DNA from 3 places in the Edaphobacter albus genome. Region 2 is predicted to be linked to each of the others. Evidence: riboswitches for the same ligand, from Rfam matches in the RefSeq annotation. Region 2 holds a riboswitch; each other region holds the start of a gene.
The links. A riboswitch is a leader RNA that binds a small molecule or an ion and turns the genes downstream of it on or off. The one in region 2 is predicted to bind cobalamin.
Positions count from the first base shown of each region.

Region 1: another riboswitch for cobalamin. It lies ahead of metE (5-methyltetrahydropteroyltriglutamate--homocysteine S-methyltransferase); the one in region 2 lies ahead of H7846_RS08870 (TonB-dependent receptor).
Region 3: another riboswitch for cobalamin. It lies ahead of H7846_RS12030 (ribonucleoside-diphosphate reductase subunit alpha); the one in region 2 lies ahead of H7846_RS08870 (TonB-dependent receptor).

Region 1 covers NZ_CP060393.1:2,887,161-2,889,422, reverse strand. Annotated here, with positions in the region: gene metE (5-methyltetrahydropteroyltriglutamate--homocysteine S-methyltransferase) at 1-965, opposite strand, end outside; cobalamin riboswitch at 1,065-1,250, opposite strand; gene H7846_RS12035 (ribonucleotide-diphosphate reductase subunit beta) at 1,276-2,262, opposite strand, start outside.
Region 2 covers NZ_CP060393.1:2,122,758-2,125,019, reverse strand. Annotated here, with positions in the region: gene H7846_RS08870 (TonB-dependent receptor) at 1-1,155, opposite strand, end outside; cobalamin riboswitch at 1,193-1,389, opposite strand; gene H7846_RS08865 (hypothetical protein) at 1,481-1,840, opposite strand; gene H7846_RS08860 (quinone oxidoreductase family protein) at 1,999-2,262, opposite strand, start outside.
Region 3 covers NZ_CP060393.1:2,883,798-2,886,059, forward strand. Annotated here, with positions in the region: gene H7846_RS12020 (hypothetical protein) at 1-389, shown strand, start outside; tRNA gene H7846_RS12025 (tRNA-Leu) at 417-505, shown strand; cobalamin riboswitch at 643-835, shown strand; gene H7846_RS12030 (ribonucleoside-diphosphate reductase subunit alpha) at 919-2,262, shown strand, end outside.

The sequences.
Region 1 (2,262 bases), 760 kb from region 2:
GCGATCTGGATTTTGTCGGCTCCGAAGTGGGCAACGGCGGATTCAATCTGTGTGACGGCGTGATCGAGATCAGTGCGCCAGACATTGCGTCCATCGATGAGTCCAAGCGAGAGATGAGGGCCGTTAATCTCCTTTGAAGTCAAAGCCTCGAGTTGTTGTGGTGCACGGACCAGATCGAGATGCAGGCCTTCTGTGCCAAGGCTTAAGGCAAGATCGAGGTTTTCGGCGAGATCGCCAAAATAAGTTGTGAGCATCAGCTTGGGCGATACAACTCCCCGCAGGATTGCATAGGCCTTTTGGTAGAACAACCGCGCTTCGTCGTTCAGATCGAGGCAGAGGCAGGGTTCGTCGATCTGGACCCACTCGGCACCAGCGGCTTGGAGTTGTGAGAGCAGCGTGGAGTAGAGCGGGAGAATAGCTTCGAGTACGCTCGTGCGAGTGACGTTATTGTCCGTCGGTTTGCCCAAGAGAACGAAGGAGACGGGGCCAAGCAGAACTGGTCTTGTCTCGATACCGAGCGACTTGGCTTCGAGATAGTCGTCGACAACTTTAGCCGAAAGCAGAGCATACTTCATTCCTGGTTCGAACTCAGGGACGACGTAGTGGTAATTCGTGTCGAACCATTTGGTCATCTCCATTGCAGGAGCGTTGGCAGAGCCACGAGCCATGGCAAAGTAAGTCGCGAGAGGTACGGGACCGCCCTGGTGAGCGTACCGCTTTGGAATTGCTCCCAGAGTGGCTACCATGTCGAGGACGTGATCGTAGAGAGAAAAGTCGTTGGAAGGAGGCGTGGTAATTCCTGCTGCGTGTTGTAACTTCCAGTGTTCAGTGCGCAGTTGACGCGCAACGCTAAGCAGGGATGCTTCGTCTTGCTTGCCGCTCCAGAAGCCTTCGAGAGCAAACTTCAGCTCGCGGTGCGCTCCCATGCGCGGGAATCCGAGATTACCAGTCTTTGGAAATGCCATTTCTTTCTCCTTAATTACGGCCTAAGGAGAAGAGAAAGGTGACGATGGGACTACACAGATCTATGCGCCATTGCCATCTCTCCCTCCCCTCGGAGGCGGACGAGTAATACCTTCACGGCAGGTCTTCGGACTTTGCAGGCTACCTACTTGCTTCAGCTTCCCAGTTTTGAACCAGTGCTTTTTGAAGCTTTCGTTCCTGCTTACCGCTGCGGGGCAGTTCCGGATTCTTACCGGATTCCCTTTTAAGCCGATACTGAGATCGGCACCGCGAAGGCTAATGATGATTGTGGTTAGGTAGGACTTTGCCTACTTAGAAATCCTCGTGAAAGGCGACCTCCCCTGCGACTGCGACCTGATAGGCCGAGACGCGCCGTTCAAAAAAGTTTGTCAGCTCCTGCACGTCTTGCAGTTCCATGAACGCGAAGGGATTCTTCGACCCGAAGATCGGCTGCATTCCCAATCGTACAACACGTGAATCGGCGACATATTCCAGGTACTGCTGCATCTCGCGAACGGAAAGCCCAGCGACTCCGCCGGAGAGAAGGTCTGCAGCGAACTGCAGCTCGCAGTCGACGGCTTCTTTCATCATCTCGACGATCTGTTGCTGGAGTTCCTCGTCGAAGAGCCCGGGTTCTTCAGCGCGGACGACGTTGACAACTTCGAAAGCGAATTCAAGATGGCAACTCTCGTCGCGGAAGACCCAGTTGGTTCCGGCTGCTAATCCATTGAGCAGGCCACGGGAACGAAGGAAGTAGACATAAGCAAAGGCGGCGAAGAAGAAAAGACCCTCAATGCATCCGGCAAAGCAAACCAGGTTCAAGAGGAACTGCTTGCGCTCCTGTGGCGTGCGCAGCTCGTCCAGCTTCTGGATCGAATCCATCCAACGCATGCAGAACTGCGCCTTCTTGGTGATGGAAGGGATGTTCTCGACTGCAGCAAAGGCTGCGGCACGCGCTTCGTGATCGGGAACGTAGTTGTCCAACAAGGTGAGATAGAACTGCACATGCACGGCCTCTTCAAAGAGCTGGCGGGAGAGGTAGAGCCGGGCTTCCGGCGAGTTGATGTGCTTGTAGAGATTCAGGACGAGATTGTTGGAGACGATCGAATCGCCGGTTGCGAAAAAAGCGACGAGGCGCTGGATCAGGTGAGTCTCCGCAGGAGTCAGGCGCGAGCGAAGGTCGACAAGATCAGTTGAGAAGTCGACCTCTTCGACGGTCCAGGTATTGCGGATTCCATCCTTGAACATCTCAAAGAAGACGGGATAACGCATGGGCCGAAGCGTGAGGGAGAGGCCGGG
Region 2 (2,262 bases):
CTCGCCGACAGGATAGAAAGTAACGGCCTGTTCACGTTTACGCGCGATGCCATAGCGAACGAGGTTATGCCATTTGCCACGCCAGCGGTTCTCAAGAGTGGCTCCAGAATAAAGGTCCTGGTCAGACTGTTTCCCAGCCGATGCGATCCCGTAAAAACTATAGGCTCCGGGAAGCCCTACCGCTGAAACTCCATTGCGGATTGTGAAGCGCAAGGAAGTATTCGCGGTGATATTGTATCCCAGATTGGCCGCACTTGTGGAGGAGTGATAGCGATCCATGGGAATCGAATTCGAAGTATCGAAGCGTGAGAAGGCTCCATAATAGTCGAGCCTGTTGTGGGTTCCGCTAAGAGTCGCCTCATTCCGCCAGGTGTGGAAGTTGCCCGCATCGCCAGAGTAATTCAGAATAGGCCGAAGGGTCGCTCCGCGAGGTGAGGTGAAGTTGACCACAGAGGCCCCGGCATCAGAACCATAGAGAACACTGTTCGGTCCGCGATAGAGTTCGAGACCATCAAGCGCCGTCGAAGAGACCGTGCCAAAGTCAAAACGACCTCCGATATCCTCGGTAGTAACACCATCGATCATGACTTTGTTGGCATCAGAATTTCCACCGCGCACAAAGAGTGAGCTGACACCACCATACTGTCCAGACTGAACCACGTTGACTCCCGGTGACTGACGGAGGTCATCGATAAGACCAACGCGGGTCTGAAGCGCGCTGAACGGAATGAGATTAATGGCAGAGCTTGCCTGCTGAATGGGCGTGGGGATTCCAGTGGCGGTGACCGTGACCTGCGCCGTAACCGATGCGATCTCAAGGGTGACGTTCCGCGTAACAACGTCGGTGCGTCCACCATAGAAGCCCTGCCCGATCCCCGGAGAAAACGTTGGCGCCGAGCTCAAGAGGATAAATCGACCGGAGGCTGTGCTACGAATCTCAAAAGACCCATCGGAACCGCTGACAGCAGAACCAGCAATCCCTTTGCCCTGAATCAGCTGAACGCGAGCGCCCGGAATGGAAGCACCGAGCGGATCCGTAACGGTACCGCGAACAATTACTGCGTGTGCAGACGCGATTGCAAAAAAACCGACCGCAAAAACAGCGAAGAGACGAGAGATAGACAGGGCCGCTGACGAACGCGCGGATGCATGCATGGAAGATCGACTCCTCGTTCCCCCCTCGGGAACGTGGCTATTGTGCAACAACGAAACCGGTCTCCTGACTTTCGCGTTCCATGCCTACCTATCATGGCTGTTCCCTTCCCGACGATCGTCAGTGGAAACCAGCAGGCGGCATTCACTCTTGCGTTGTGAGCGCGCGAATCACAGTTGCGGGGCAGTGGCGGAATTTCACCGCGCTTCCCGAACATTTCGTTGCGGTACAAGATAAAGATGGCGGCTCATACTTATTGCAGCCGCAGGTTAACAGCGTATTTCAAGTTTGCGGCATTTGGAGAGAGGAAGTCAAAGAGCTGCTGGTTCAACGTGACGCCCCCGCTTCGGGAACGAACTTCTTCGTATCTTCAAGGGCAAACCGACCAAGCTGGAAGGGATGGGAAGTCTGTGGCTTATTGTAAATAGGATCAGAGGGGTAAGGCTGCGGTGTAAGCGTGGGAAACGCCCAGACACGGCCGTTTCTCAGATCGACGACCACCTTGGCATAGACCTGCTGGCTATTATCCGGCGCACGTACGAGAAAGGTTCCAGGCTCGAAAAAGTAATCCGTATCGGGAGATTGCGCAAAGACTGGGTCAGGCTCACGAAACGGACGCAGAACGAGAACTACAAGCAGAAGTGCAACAGCCGCAAGGAGAAGATTGGTGGCGCGAAGAGAGTTCATGAAGACTCCTAGAGCGGCTTTCGTACAATCGCAAAACCGCAGATCCGTCTACTCCGGCCGTCGGCCTTCGCTCAGGATGACACCCCATGGTAATTGGTGGTGAACTCACCCCGTTAGCCACCGCTTTCCTGAGCAGTCAGAACCTTTTTTCAGATTTCTCAGGGGATCAGAAGAAGTTTGCCCGTTGTTTTGCGGCCCTCGAGGTCCCGGTGTGCGTGTGCAGCGTTGATCAATGGATAGATGTGCTCAATGCGAAGCTTGAGTTCTCCCAAGGCAACTGCATTAAGAACATCGCTGGCACGCTGTTCGAGCTCTTGGCGGGTAGCAGTGTAGTCCTTAAGAGTAGGGCGAGTAATGTAGAGCGATCCCATCTGGGAGAGTTTGATGAGATCAAACGGGGGAACAGGGCCGCTGGACCCGCC
Region 3 (2,262 bases), 760 kb from region 2:
TGGCTTATGAGTTCGAGATGAAGTGGAATCTCTGGATGCCGGAAAGTAATCCTGCTCCACTGGCGGAAGCAGCCCTCGATGTCCTCTGGCGCCCCCACCCCTCAACGGTAAAGGTTATCGGCTTTGGCCCGGAGTTCGACCGCGGAGCCTATGAACAGAACGGCCATATCCGCGTTGACTTCGGCCTGGACACCCCATGGGTCATGGATGAGGAAACCGGAGTCGATCTGGATGAAGAGGCAAAGAAACATATCCAGCAAAATGTTGAAATGCTGCTCGCCTTCACCTTATCTGTCGAGAAAAACTCTGGAATCTCAGGCCGCCTGCTGTGGACAGAATCCGGCGAGCCTCTCGCCGAGAAGCTTCGTACTCGGCTCTCCCTGAATTAGCATGGGAGAGGCTACTCCTTCCTATACGCCCGGATGGCGAAATCGGCAGACGCAGCGGACTTAAAATCCGCGGACCTGAAAGGGTTGTGGGGGTTCAAGTCCCCCTCCGGGCACCATTCATCGATGAAAAACATTTGCTGGATTTAAGAAATAGTTTGCGTGTCCAAACTGGGCCAAGCCGCTTGTTTTCATCAGGAAAGAATCGCAACATATCCACAACATATAGTCATTGACCTGAAACATTACCCTTGTTATAGTGAGTGAACTTCACGGTGTCCTGACCTGCTCGGTCAGGGCTGAAAAGGGAATCCGGTGAAAATCCGGAGCTGCCCCGCAGCGGTAAGCAGGAACGAAAGCTCCACCATGGCACTGGCTGAAAAGCTGGGAAGCCGGAGCAAGTAGGTAGCCTGCAGAGTCCGAAGACCTGCCTTGAAGCGATTTCACACACCTCCGAGGGGAAGGTGCGGTGGTTGCGCTTGCTTTCAGCAGACGTCTCCGCTTCATCCGCTCGGGGAAAAGGAGACTCCCCATGGCGGCACAAGCGACCCTGACCGAAGTCGATCCCCATTTCCCACCTGCCGATGTCGTTCCCCAAATGCAGGTGCGCAAACGCAACGGTGCGCTTGAGCCCGTCAATGTCAACAAGATTGTCCGTGCTGTAGAGCGTTGCTGCCATGGACTGTCTCACGTTGACCCCATCCGGGTTGCCAGCAAAACCATCGGCGGACTCTTCGATGGAGCGAGCACTCGCGAGTTGGACGCCATCTCTATCCAGACCGCGGCGGCTCTCATCGCTGAAGAGCCTGAGTATTCCCGACTAGCAGCACGCCTGCTACTGGCCACAATCGAAAAAGAAGTTGCCGGCCAGAACATCTATTCATTCTCACAATCCATCGAGACTGGCCATCGCGAAGGCGTCGTCTCCAAAGACACTGCCGAGTTCATAGCCGCCAATGCTCGCAAGCTCAACAGCGCCATCGACGATCGCTTCTCCGACCGCTTTGAATACTTCGGCCTGCGGACGGTCTACGATCGCTATCTGCTTCGACATCCCATCAGCCGACAGGTCATTGAGACACCGCAGTACTTCTTTATGCGTGTCTCCGCTGGACTCTCCACACGCGTTCACGAGGCGGTAGAGTTTTACCGTCTCATGGCATCGCATGACTATCTGCCGAGTTCCCCAACATTGTTCAACAGCGGGACCAAGCACTCGCAGATGTCGTCGTGCTATCTTCTCGATTCCCCCAAAGACTCTCTGGAATCCATCTATGACGCTTACAAACAGATCGCCATGCTGTCGAAGTTCTCTGGGGGCATCGGACTCGCATTTCATCGCGTTCGCTCAGAAGGCTCCTTGATCCGCGCAACCAATGGCCTCTCCAACGGCATCGTTCCCTGGCTGCGCACTCTGGACGCGTCTGTTGCTGCAGTCAATCAGGGAGGCAAGCGCAAAGGAGCCTGCTGCGTCTACCTGGAACCGTGGCATGCCGACGTCGAATCCTTCCTGGAGATGCGCGACAATACTGGCGATCAGGCACGCAGAACCTACAACCTGAACCTGGCCAACTGGATTCCCGATCTCTTCATGCGCCGTGTCGATCAGGATGAGACATGGTCTCTCTTCGACCCGAAAGATGTACCGCATCTGCCCGATCTCTTTGGAGACGACTTTGATCGTGCCTATGAAGAAGCTGAACAACAGAAGAAATATATCCGGCAGGTCAAAGCACGCGATCTCTACGCCCGCATGATGCGTACCCTCGCTGAAACCGGTAACGGATGGATGGTCTTTAAGGACGCCAGCAACATAAAGTGCAATCAGACCGGACGACCAGAAAACGTCGTACACCTCTCCAATCTGTGCACCGAG